DNA from 4 places in the Enterobacter bugandensis genome. Region 3 is predicted to be linked to each of the others. Evidence: predicted binding sites of a transcription regulator. Region 3 holds the regulator's gene; each other region holds the start of a gene.
The links. The regulator CRP, encoded in region 3, controls carbon source genes, mostly activating them, when cyclic AMP is high. The targets are predictions, from matches to a motif close to ATGTGANNNNNNTCACAT.
Positions count from the first base shown of each region.

Region 1: mlc (sugar metabolism global transcriptional regulator Mlc) is a predicted target of CRP. The motif match lies at 1,597-1,614, and genes of this name have one in related genera.
Region 2: DG357_RS00720 (PTS mannitol transporter subunit IICBA) is a predicted target of CRP. The motif match lies at 1,895-1,912, and genes of this name have one in related genera.
Region 4: msrB (peptide-methionine (R)-S-oxide reductase MsrB) is a predicted target of CRP. The motif match lies at 1,658-1,675, and genes of this name have one in related genera.

Region 1 is NZ_LT992502.1:2,112,661-2,115,798, forward strand. Features, by position in the region: gene DG357_RS10380 (MFS transporter) at 1-554, opposite strand, end outside; gene DG357_RS10385 (LysR family transcriptional regulator) at 676-1,572, shown strand; gene mlc (sugar metabolism global transcriptional regulator Mlc) at 1,702-2,922, shown strand; gene bioD (dethiobiotin synthase) at 3,053-3,138, shown strand, end outside.
Region 2 is NZ_LT992502.1:142,657-145,794, forward strand. Features, by position in the region: gene DG357_RS00720 (PTS mannitol transporter subunit IICBA) at 1-1,755, opposite strand, end outside; gene DG357_RS00725 (DUF3302 domain-containing protein) at 2,390-2,746, shown strand; gene DG357_RS00730 (HlyD family secretion protein) at 2,749-3,138, shown strand, end outside.
Region 3 is NZ_LT992502.1:4,303,886-4,307,023, forward strand. Features, by position in the region: gene DG357_RS20940 (phosphoribulokinase) at 1-659, shown strand, start outside; gene DG357_RS20945 (OsmC family protein) at 726-1,130, opposite strand; gene crp (cAMP-activated global transcriptional regulator CRP) at 1,442-2,074, shown strand; gene DG357_RS20955 (YccS/YhfK family putative transporter) at 2,132-3,138, shown strand, end outside.
Region 4 is NZ_LT992502.1:1,871,503-1,874,640, reverse strand. Features, by position in the region: gene DG357_RS09165 (glycoside hydrolase family 18 protein) at 1-747, shown strand, start outside; gene DG357_RS09160 (YeaC family protein) at 807-1,085, opposite strand; gene msrB (peptide-methionine (R)-S-oxide reductase MsrB) at 1,127-1,540, opposite strand; gene gapA (glyceraldehyde-3-phosphate dehydrogenase) at 1,882-2,877, shown strand; gene DG357_RS09145 (D-hexose-6-phosphate mutarotase) at 2,953-3,138, shown strand, end outside.

The sequences.
Region 1 (3,138 bases), 2.2 Mb from region 3:
GTGAATACCCCGCTCAGCAGACGCCCGCTCATGCCGCCAATCGAGTTCCCGCTGATGTACAGCCCCATCGAAAAGGCAACAAAGCTCGGGTGGATCTCCTCGCTGAGATAGGTCATCCCGACTGCCGCCACGCCGCTGAGCGATAGCCCGATCAGCGCGCGCATCATCAAAATGCCGTGCCAGCTGGTCATCATGGTCGAGAGTAACGTACAGACCGAGGCCAGCATCAGGGCGGTTACCATCACCTGTTTACGGCCAACGGCGTCGGAGAGCGGGCCGGTAAAAAGCAGGCCAATTGCCAGCATCCCGGTTGAAATGGAAAGCGAAACGCTGCTGCTGGCGGGCGATACGCCAAACTCATGGGAGAGAACGGGCAGAATCGGCTGAACGCAGTAGAGCAGGGCAAACGTTGCCAGACCGGCGGAAAAGAGCGCCAGCGTGACGCGCATAAACTGGGGGGTACCACGTTTGATGAACTGAACCGGCTGCGATGCTACAGGCAAATCATTAATATCTCTGGCCGGCTCGATATCAATGGTAGATGTACGACTCACACAGTTTCCTTGCTTAAACATCCCCGTGATTTCTGGTGACGGGTATGACCACACCTTCAGGGTAGGAAAATGTAAATATTCTGTCTAATATATTAATAATCTCAAATGATACTTTAAAAATATGAATATCGAGCTGCGTCATCTTCGCTACTTTGTCGCCGTCGCCGAAGAGCTGCATTTTGGCCGCGCGGCGGCACGACTGAACATTTCTCAGCCGCCCTTAAGCCAGCAGATTCAAATCCTCGAACAGCAGGTCGGGGCGCGTCTTCTGGCCCGCACCAACCGCAGCGTGAGCCTGACGGCAGCGGGTAAGCAGTTTCTGATCGACAGCCGACAAATTCTGAGCATGGTCGACGACGCCGCTGCCCGGGCGGAACGGCTCTATCTTGGGGAAGCCGGGGAGCTGCGGATCGGGTTTACCTCGTCCGCGCCGTTTATCAGCGCCGTCTCGCAGACGCTTTCGTCATTCCGCCGTCATTTTCCGGACGTGCATATTCAGACGCGCGAAATTAATACCCGCGAGCAGATTGCGCCGCTGAACGAAGGTGCGCTCGATCTGGGGCTGATGCGTAATACCCAGCTGCCGGACACGCTGGCGTGGGAGGTTATCCTGCGCGAACCGCTGATGGCCATGATCCCGAACGATCACCCGCTGGCGTCGCGTCCGATGGTTTCGCTGGCAGAGCTGGCAAAAGAGCCGTTTGTCTTTTTTGACCCGCAGGTCGGGACGGGCCTGTATGACGATATTCTGGGGCTGATGCGCCGCTACGATCTGGCGCCGGTCATTACCCAGGAAGTGGGAGAGGCGATGACCATTATCGGCCTGGTCGCCGCCGGGCTGGGCGTGTCGATACTCCCGGCCTCCTTTAAGCGGGTACAGCTACGCGAGATGCGCTGGGTTGCTATCGCCGAGGAGGATGCCGTTTCGGAGATGTGGCTGGTGTGGTCAAAACATCGCGAACAGAGTCATGCTGCCCAGCGCTTCAAACAGCGGTTAATCCAGGCTTCCGCGGTCTGATATTTCCCTGGAAAACGGGTAAAAATGTGCGGTAAATCACAAGGCTAAGTAAATATTTGACGACACCCATGGAAGTGCTTCACCATAGCCAACAGTTTATTTCGAAGCTCGAAAATAAGGGAGTACGAGGTGGTTGCTGATAGTCAGCCAGGGCATATTGATCAGATTAAGCAGACCAACGCTGGCGCGGTGTATCGCCTGATTGATCAGCTTGGTCCGGTTTCGCGTATCGATCTGTCGCGCCTGGCACAGCTGGCACCTGCCAGTATCACCAAAATTGTCCGCGAAATGCTGGAAGCGCACCTGGTCCAGGAGACGGAAATTCAGGAGCCGGGCAGCCGTGGTCGTCCGGCGGTCGGTCTGGTGGTCGAGACGGAAGCCTGGCACTACCTCTCGCTGCGCATCAGCCGCGGAGAGATCTTCCTTGCACTACGCGATCTCAGCAGCAAGCTGGTGGTGGAAGACCGGCTTGAGCTGCCGCTCAACGCCGAGGAACCGCTTCTCGATGCGATTGTCTCCCATATCGATCGCTTCTTTATTCGCCATCAGCAGCGGCTTGAACGCTTAACGGCGATTGCCATCACCATGCCCGGCATTATTGATACCGAAAATGGTATTGTTCACCGCATGCCGTTTTACGACGATGTTAAAGAGATGCCGCTGGGCGAAGTGCTGGAAAACCATACCGGCGTCCCGGTCTATATTCAGCACGACATCAGCGCCTGGACGATGGCGGAAGCGCTGTTCGGCGCGTCGCGCGGTGCGCGGGATGTCATTCAGGTGGTCATCGACCATAACGTCGGGGCGGGGGTGATCACCGACGGACGGCTTCTCCACGCCGGGAGCAGCAGCCTGGTGGAAATTGGCCATACCCAGGTCGACCCGTACGGTAAACGCTGCTACTGCGGGAACCATGGCTGTCTGGAGACGATCGCCAGCGTGGAAAGCGTGCTCGAACTGGCGCAGGTGAGGCTCAGTCAGTCCATGAGTTCCTCGCTGCACGGCCAACCCTTAACGGTGGATTCCCTTTGCGCCGCCGCGCGTCAGGGGGATCTGCTGGCGAAGGACATTATTACCGGGGTGGGTAATAACGTAGGCCGCATTCTGGCGATTATGGTGAACCTCTTCAATCCGCAAAAAATCCTGATCGGCTCACCGCTCAGCCAGGCGGCGGAGATCCTTTTTCCGGCGATTACGGCCTGTATTCAGCAGCAGTCGCTTCCCGCCTACAGCAGAAATATTGCGGTAGAAAGTACCCAGTTTTCCAACCAGGGCACGATGGCCGGCGCGGCGCTGGTCAAAGATGCCATGTACAATGGCTCGCTGCTTATCCGCCTGTTACAGGGTTAACTCTTTTCCGCAGATGTAAGAAAAATTGCGCTATCTCAAGCCGGGTAGCGCACGCATCCCGTAGACTTCCTCCACTGAATTATTTACCTGGTTGATATTTTCGAAGCATACCCAAGAGGTGGAGTGAGTCATGCTTAAGCGTTTCTTTGTTACTGGTACAGATACCTCTGTCGGCAAGACCGTTGTATCCCGCGCATTGCTGCAGGCTCTGACAGC
Region 2 (3,138 bases), 4.2 Mb from region 3:
GTCGTCCTCTTCTTCACCGAAGCGCACGCCGTCAGGATACTGACAGAACACCACGCCGGTTTTCAGCACGCGGTCTTTCGCTTCAACCGTACCGTGCGGAACCGCGATGGATTCACCCAGGTAGGTTGGCGTCAGTTTTTCACGTTCCAGCATCGCGTCAACGTATTCTGGCTGAACGTAGCCGCCCTTCACCAGCTGTTCACCGGCAAAGCGAATCGCCTCTTCTTTGGTGCTCGCGGTACGGCCGAGGAAGATGTTCTCCGCGCCCAGCTTAAACAGGTGAGCATTGCTCTCGTCAAAGCTGTCCTGCAGGCTGGTGCGCACTTTCACTTCGTTGTCTTCGTGGCGCTGCGCGGCAACCAGACGTTCGGTCAGGCTGGTGTACAGGCCGCTGTCCAGGAAGTTGGTCAGCGAGATGTGCTGTGCCTGCGGTACCTGACGCATAGCGCGCTCGGTCAGATCGCGGTGCGTGATGACCAGGTCAACGTCCGGCGGCAGGTTGTTAATCGCGCTGTTGGTCACAGAGATATTGGTCAAACCCGCATCCTGCACTTTCTTACGCAGCACGCCGGCACCCATTGCGCTGGAACCCATACCGGCGTCGCAGGCAACGATGATTTTACGCACGTGGCTCAGGTCGTTAGAAACATCGCCAGCCGCCAGTGGGGTCGCACCTTTGGATTCGGCTTTCATGTCGTGCATACGACGGGTTGCCGCTTCGATATCGTCGTCTTCTTTCACCTTGCTGGTTTTCAGCAGGATAGAAGAGACCACGAAGGAGACCGCCATCGCCGCACAGATCGCCGCGATGTTCGCGAAGTACGCGCCTTTCGGCGTCATCGCCAGCACCGCCAGGATAGAGCCTGGAGAAGCAGGGGAGACCAGACCGCCGCCCAGCACGCTCAGGGTGAACACACCAGTCATACCGCCGAGGATAACGGCCAGGATCAGACGTGGGTTCATCAGCACGTACGGGAAGTAAATTTCGTGGATACCGCCCAGGAAGTGGATGATAGCCGCGCCGCCAGCAGACTGCTTCGCGCTGCCGCGACCAAAGAACATGTACGCCAGCAGAACGCCCATACCCGGACCCGGGTTCGCTTCAATCAGGAAGAAGATGGACTTGCCGAGATCGTGAGACTGCTGAATACCCAGCGGCGAGAAGATACCGTGGTTAATGGCGTTGTTCAGGAACAGGATTTTCGCCGGTTCAACGAAGATAGACGCCAGCGGCAGCATGTCGTGCGCCACCATGAAGTTAACGCCCGCCGCCAGCAGTTTGGACAGCACTTCAACAGCCGGACCAATGCCGAGGAACGCCAGAATCGCGAGGATCATCCCGATGATGCCCGCAGAGAAGTTGTTCACCAGCATTTCGAAGCCGGACTTGATCTTGCCATCAACCCAGACGTCGAATTTCTTAATCGCCCAGCCGCCCAGAGGACCGGCAATCATCGCACCGAGGAACATCGGCATATCCGCACCGACGATCACGCCCATGGTTGTGATGGCACCCACGACGCCACCACGGTCACCGCCCACCAGACGACCACCGGTATAACCGATGAGCAGCGGCAGGAGATAGGTAATCATTGGGCCAACAAGTTTCGCCAGCGTTTCGTTAGGCAACCACCCTGTCGGAATGAACAATGCGGTGATAATACCCCACGCGATAAACGCGCCGATATTTGGCATCACCATGTTGCTGAGGAAACGACCAAAGCTTTGAACTTTGATCTTGAAATCGGATGACATAAAACACCCCTTCTTCTGTTTACGCTTAGGCTTGCGGCCCGAGGTTTATTGTTAATGAGGCGGCAGAGGTAGCCGGACCCTGTTCTGATGCTGTGAAATCTGGCACTGAATCGTTCAACTGTCCAGACAGTGGAATTTTGTGTGATGCATGTCACGTAAATGTAGGGGGTGTGGCGTTGAATGAAGTGACCTGAGTCACAAAATAGGCGAGTAAAAAAAATACGATGGCGAAAAATAGAGCAAAAACCACCTCTTTATGTGATTGATATCACGTTTTGTTTTTGCGTGTTTGTTTCCGGATTGTGACTGGTTTCACAAAATATTTTTATGCGGATTTCTCCGACTGCGATCGGTGTCAGGACGGCCTCGAGTAACACGGAAAGCTAATAAAACAGTTTACATATGTAGTATGGCGGAAAGTTGAAACCTGAATTACGCTCATAATGTAAGGTTCAGTATATTATTATTCAGGATATATTTTGACACGCTTATAAACTTGCGTGGAGATATTATAAAAACCGATACTCCCCGGCTCTGAAATAATCAGTGTGCCTTTTAAATTTAAAAATAAATTAATTAGGCTGCGTGCTGTTTTATTAATGTAATGAGTTGACGTTGTTTAAGTGAGGAGACTATGTTTCTCAACTATTTCGCGCTGGGTGTGTTGATTTTTGTATTTCTGGTTCTTTTTTACGGAATCATCGCCATTCATGACATCCCCTATAATATGGCTAAAAAGCGTAATCATCCCCATGCCGATGCTATTCATACGGCAGGTTGGATAAGCCTGTTTACGCTTCATGCCATCTGGCCGTTCCTGTGGATTTGGGCCACGCTGTACCGCGAAGATCGCGGCTGGGGCATGCAGAACCACATTACTAAGCCTGATGAGGTTCCGGGGATGGATGCGCTGGCCAAACGCGTGGCCGAGTTAGAACACAAGCTGGCAGCGGTTCAGCCTTCTGATGATAAAAACACGCTGGAGCGCTAATCATGGATCTGTTGATTATTCTGACCTATGTGGCATTTGCCTGGGCAATCTTTAAAATATTCCGTATTCCGGTAAATCAGTGGACGCTTGCTACCGCGACGTTAGGCGGGGTGTTTATTGTTGCCGGACTCATTCTTCTAATGAACTATAACCATCCGTATACCTTTACGGCGCAAAAAGCGGTAATTTCCATTCCGATTACGCCGCAGGTCACGGGGGTGGTTACTGAAGTGACCGATAAAAATAACCAGCTCATTAAAAAAGGCGAAGTGTTATTTAAACTGGATCCGGGCCGTTATCAGGCGCGCGTCGACAGACTGAAGGCGGACCTGGTGACCGCGACGCACAATATCGACACTCTGAAAGCGCAGCTTTCGGAAGCGGTTGCCAAT
Region 3 (3,138 bases):
CCGAAGCCAATGATTTCGGCCTGCTGGAGCAAACCTTCCGCGAATACGGTCAGAGCGGTACCGGGCAGTCCCGTAAGTATCTGCACACCTACGACGAAGCCGTACCCTGGAACCAGGTGCCGGGCACCTTTACCCCCTGGCAACCGCTGCCGGAACCCACCGACGTGCTGTTTTATGAAGGATTGCACGGCGGCGTTGTTACGCCTCAGCACGACGTGGCGCGCCATGTGGATCTGCTGGTCGGGGTGGTGCCGATCGTTAACCTGGAGTGGATCCAGAAGCTGACGCGCGACATGAGCGAGCGCGGCCATTCGCGCGAGGCGGTAATGGACTCGGTGGTGCGCTCCATGGAAGATTACATCAACTATCTCACGCCGCAGTTCTCCCGCACGCACATTAACTTCCAGCGCGTGCCGACCGTGGACACTTCCAATCCGTTCGCGGCGAAAAGCATCCCGTCGCTGGATGAGAGCTTTGTGGTGATCCACTTCCGCAATCTTGAAGGCATTGATTACCCCTGGCTGCTGGCGATGCTGCAGGGCTCGTTTATTTCCCACATGAATACGTTAGTGGTTCCCGGTGGAAAAATGGGGCTGGCAATGGAGCTGATCATGACGCCGCTGGTGGAGCGACTGATGGAAGGGAAGCAGATCGCGTGAACATGTTCCCTCTCCCCGTGGGAGAGGGTTAGGGTGAGGGCATCAACACGCACGATGCCCCAATAATTAAGCCTCGATCACTTCATACGAATGGGTGATTTTTACCGCTTTCTCCAGCATTAACGCCACAGAGCAGTATTTCTCCGCAGAGAGATCCACCGCGCGTGAGACCGCCGCGTCTTTCAGTTCTTTCCCGGTGACAACAAAGTGCAGATTAATGTGGGTGAACAGGCGTGGCGCCTCTTCGCGACGCTCTGAGGTGAGTTTAACCTCGCAATCCGTCACGTCATGACGGCCTTTTTGCAGAATCGACACCACGTCGATCGCGCTGCATCCGCCTGCCGCCATCAGCACCATTTCCATTGGGCTTGGAGCTTTATCGCCGGAGTTACCATCCATCAAAATCTGGTGTCCTGATGCGGACTCGCCCAGGAACGTTAAACCTTCAACCCACTTCACGCGCGCTTGCATATTCATTAACTCCAACGTTGCATTTTTGGTGACAGATTACGCGTGCGTTACATTTCTCGCAATGGAAGGCGACCTGCATCATGCTGAAGCGAGACACCAGGAGACACGCGGCAAAAGCTATGCTAAAACACTCAGGATGCTACAGTAATACATTGACGTTACACATGTATGCAGAGGACATCAAACTTTACTGGCTGCGAAACGTTACGACAGCCGACTTCCCAGGGTATGGGTAAGAATTCGATTGCAACCCCAGAGTCCGGATGCATCTGATGACTCTGGTGACAGCTTATAACAGAGGATAACAGCGCATGGTGCTTGGCAAACCGCAAACAGACCCGACTCTCGAATGGTTCTTGTCTCATTGCCACATTCATAAGTACCCATCGAAGAGCACGCTGATTCACCAGGGTGAAAAAGCGGAAACGTTGTATTACATCGTCAAAGGCTCGGTGGCAGTGCTGATCAAAGATGAGGAAGGCAAAGAGATGATCCTTTCCTATCTGAACCAGGGCGATTTTATCGGTGAACTGGGCCTGTTTGAAGAAGGCCAGGAACGTAGCGCCTGGGTTCGCGCAAAGACAGCATGTGAAGTGGCTGAAATTTCTTATAAGAAATTCCGTCAGTTGATTCAGGTAAACCCTGACATCCTGATGCGTCTTTCTTCCCAGATGGCGCGCCGTCTGCAGGTGACGTCAGAGAAAGTGGGTAACCTCGCCTTCCTGGACGTGACTGGCCGTATCGCGCAGACTCTGCTGAACCTGGCGAAACAGCCAGACGCGATGACCCACCCGGACGGCATGCAAATTAAAATTACCCGTCAGGAAATCGGTCAGATCGTCGGTTGCTCCCGCGAAACGGTGGGCCGTATTCTGAAAATGCTGGAAGATCAAAACCTGATCTCCGCCCACGGTAAAACCATCGTGGTTTACGGAACCCGTTAATCCTGCCTAAACGGCGTGCCATCGCAAGGTGTCACGCCGTTTTTGTCTCTATTCCCCATGTGGCGCAGGCTGATCTATCACCCGGAAGTTAACTACGCACTACGACAAACGCTGGTGCTATGTCTTCCCGTGGCCGTGGGCCTGATCCTGGGACATCTTCAGCAGGGCCTGCTGTTTTCTCTCGTCCCCGCCTGCTGCAACATTGCCGGTCTGGACACGCCCCATAAACGCTTTTTCAAACGTCTGATAATTGGCGGCTCGCTGTTTGCTGGCTGTAGCCTCGCGGTGCAGCTTCTGCTGGCTCGCGATATTCCCCTGCCGCTGATCCTGACCGTGCTGGCGATGACCCTCGGCGTCACCGCCGAAATCAGCTCGCTCCATGCCCGTCTGCTTCCCGCGTCACTCATTGCGGCCATCTTCACCCTGAGCCTCGCCGGTAATATGCCCGTGTGGGAGCCGCTGCTGATCTACGCCCTCGGCACGCTGTGGTACGGGCTGTTTAACTGGTTCTGGTTCTGGCTGTGGCGGGAGCAGCCGCTGCGCGAATCTCTGAGCCTGCTCTACGTGCAGCTTGCGGATTACTGTGAAGCCAAATACACTCTGCTCACCCAGCATACGGATCCGGAAAAATCCTTACCGCCGTTGCTGACGCGCCAGCAAAAGGTGGTAGACCTGATAAGCCAATGCTATCAGCAGCTGCATATGCTCGCCGCCAACAAGAACCACGAATATAAACGGCTGTTGCGCACCTTTCAGGTGGGGCTGGATCTTCAGGAGCATATCTCCGTTAGCCTTCACCACCCGCAGGAGGTGCAAAAGCTGGTTGAGCGCAGCCATGCCGAAGCGGTGATCCGCTGGAACGCACAAACCGTCTCCGCGCGCCTGCGGGTGCTGGCCGATGATATTCTCTACCACCGCTACCCCACGCGCTTTAACATGGACAAACAGCTCGGCGCGCTGGAGAAAATCGCCCGTCAGCACCCGGATAACCCGGTCGGCCAGTTTGCCGCCTGGCACTTCAGCCGCATCGCCCGCGTGCTGCGCACCCAGCGCCCGCTTTATTC
Region 4 (3,138 bases), 2.4 Mb from region 3:
GATAACTTCACCGCCCTGCTGAAAGAGATGCGCGACGCGTTCGGGCAGAAAAAGCTGGTGACCATTGCGGTGGGCGCGAATGCGGAAAGTCCGAAAAGCTGGGTGGATGTCAAAGCCATCGCCCCGCTCCTCGACTACATCAACCTGATGACCTACGACATGGCGTACGGGACACAGTACTTCAACGCGAACCTGTATGACTCCAGCGCCTGGCCAACGGTGGCTGCCGCCGACAAATACAGCGTCGATTTTGTGGTGAACAACTATCTGGCCGCCGGACTTAAGCCGAAGCAGATGAACCTCGGGATCGGTTTTTACGGCCGCGTACCGAAACGTGCGGTTGAACCGGGGATTGACTGGAGCAAGCCGGACGCGCAAAAAAATCCGGTCACACAGCCCTACTTTGGACCGCAGGAGATCGCCCTGTTTAAGTCGCTCGGCTATGACCTGACTAAAGATACCTACGTGAAGTACAACGATATCGTGAAGAAGCTGCTGAACGATCCGCAGAAACGTTTTACCGAGCACTGGGACGACCGGGCGAAGGTACCGTGGCTCTCGGTAAAGGGTGCCGATGGCAACGCGCTGTTTGCGATTTCGTATGAGAATCCGCGTTCTGTCGCGATCAAGGCGGACTACATCAAAGAGAAAGGTCTCGCCGGGGCGATGTTCTGGGAGTACGGAGCGGACGACAATAATCAGTTAGCGAAACAGCTGGCGGAGTCGCTCGGGATCCCGCATAAGTAGTAAGACACCAGGCCCTCTCCCACAGAGAGAGGGCCTGGTGAGAGCATCAACCCGCACCGTTATTGCATTTTGATTGTCGCAATCGGCTTCGGCGTGATGCCAAAATCTTCCTTCAGCTCGCGCTTGCTCTTCATCACCATCTGACCGTTAGTGTCGATAGTCATGTGTTGCGCATCGGTGTTATTGCGCGCCTGCCACAGCATCACCAGCTGCAAACTGTTCTCTTTTTGCTCAGGCGTGAGCGCCACACCGTCCGGCCATTTTCCCAGCTCAACGGCGGTCACCAGACGCTGATAAACTTCCGGGGTCATCCCGTTAATCATGTCCTCAATATTCACGATCTCTCCCTTTCAAAGGAATAATTTGCTGAATCGTTTTTTCAACCCTTAATCTGGTCGCCGTTTTCATCATCGGTGAAGCTCATTGAGGCTGAATTCACGCAGAAACGCTCACCCGTTGGCTGAGGACCGTCCGGGAAGACGTGCCCCAGGTGCGCGTCGCAGTTACCGCAGCGAATTTCCGTGCGCACCATACCGTGCGACGAGTCGGTCAGATAGCGGATTGCGTCATCGCTCACCGGCTCGTAAAAGCTCGGCCAGCCGCAGCCGGAGTCGTATTTCGTTTGTGAATTGAACAGCGGGGCATCGCAGACCAGACAGTGATAGACACCGTCTCGCTTGTTGTGCAGTAATCGCCCGGTAAATGGCGGCTCCGTGCCGTGATTCTGGGTCACGTAAAACTGCATTTCGGTGAGGTTTTTTTTCAAATCGTCAGGGTTATGTTGGTTCGACATATGCTTACATCTCGCTGTAGAAACAGACATCTTTTAACCCGGATTCTAACAAAACATTAACACCCTTGCGTGCACTTTTGTTCTAAACTTATGTGTCGCGAAAAGGCGGTCAGGCAATTGTGATCACGTTCACATTTTTATCCTGCGAGGACTTTAAAATTCCGGGCGCAGCCCCCATGTGGTTGCAAGCTCAAAGGGAAAGTGAGGCGAGTCAGTCGCACAAACGTTAGTCACAGGATTGATTTGTCGCAATGATTGACACGATTCCGCTTGACGCTGCGTAAGGTTTTTGTAATTTTACAGGCAACCTTTTATTCACTAACAAATAGCTGGTGGAATATATGACTATCAAAGTAGGTATCAACGGTTTTGGCCGTATCGGCCGTATTGTTTTCCGTGCTGCTCAGAAACGTTCTGACATCGAAATCGTTGGTATCAACGATCTCCTGGACGCTGAATACATGGCGTACATGCTGAAGTACGACTCAACTCACGGTCGTTTCGACGGCACCGTTGAAGTGAAAGACGGCCACCTGGTTGTTAACGGCAAAACCATCCGCGTTACTGCTGAGAAAGACCCAGCTAACCTGAAATGGAACGAAATCGGTGTTGACGTTGTTGCTGAAGCAACCGGTATCTTCCTGACCGACGAAACTGCACGTAAACACATCACTGCGGGTGCGAAGAAAGTTGTTCTGACTGGCCCTTCCAAAGACAACACCCCAATGTTCGTTCGCGGTGCAAACTTCGAAACTTACGCTGGCCAGGACATCGTTTCTAACGCATCCTGCACCACCAACTGCCTGGCACCGCTGGCTAAAGTGATCAACGACAACTTCGGCATCATCGAAGGTCTGATGACTACCGTTCACGCGACCACCGCTACTCAGAAAACCGTTGACGGCCCTTCTCACAAAGACTGGCGCGGCGGCCGTGGCGCGGCTCAGAACATCATCCCATCCTCTACCGGTGCTGCTAAAGCTGTAGGTAAAGTACTGCCAGAACTGAATGGCAAACTGACTGGTATGGCGTTCCGCGTTCCAACTCCTAACGTATCCGTTGTTGACCTGACCGTTCGTCTGGAAAAAGCTGCTTCTTATGAAGAAATTAAGAAAGCAATCAAAGCTGCTTCCGAAGGCCCAATGAAAGGCGTTCTGGGTTACACCGAAGACGACGTTGTATCTACCGATTTCAACGGCGAAGTGTGCACTTCCGTGTTCGATGCTAAAGCAGGTATCGCACTGAACGACAACTTCGTGAAACTGGTTTCCTGGTACGACAACGAAACCGGCTACTCTAACAAAGTACTGGACCTGATCGCTCACATCTCCAAATAAGTTGAGATGAGTGATTGATCCATAAAGGCGACTTCGGTCGCCTTTTTTATTGTTTTTTAGACAGAGGATTGCTTAATGATAAATAAAATTTTTGCACTTCCGGTAGTCGAACAACTTACCCCTGTGCTCTCCCGCCGTCAGATTGACGGTGCTGACGTTATCGTCGTTGACCACCCGCGCGTTAAAGCCTCCGTGGCGCTGAACGGCGCGCACCTGCTCTCCTGGAAACCGGAAGGCGAAGCGGAAGCGCTGTGGCTGAGT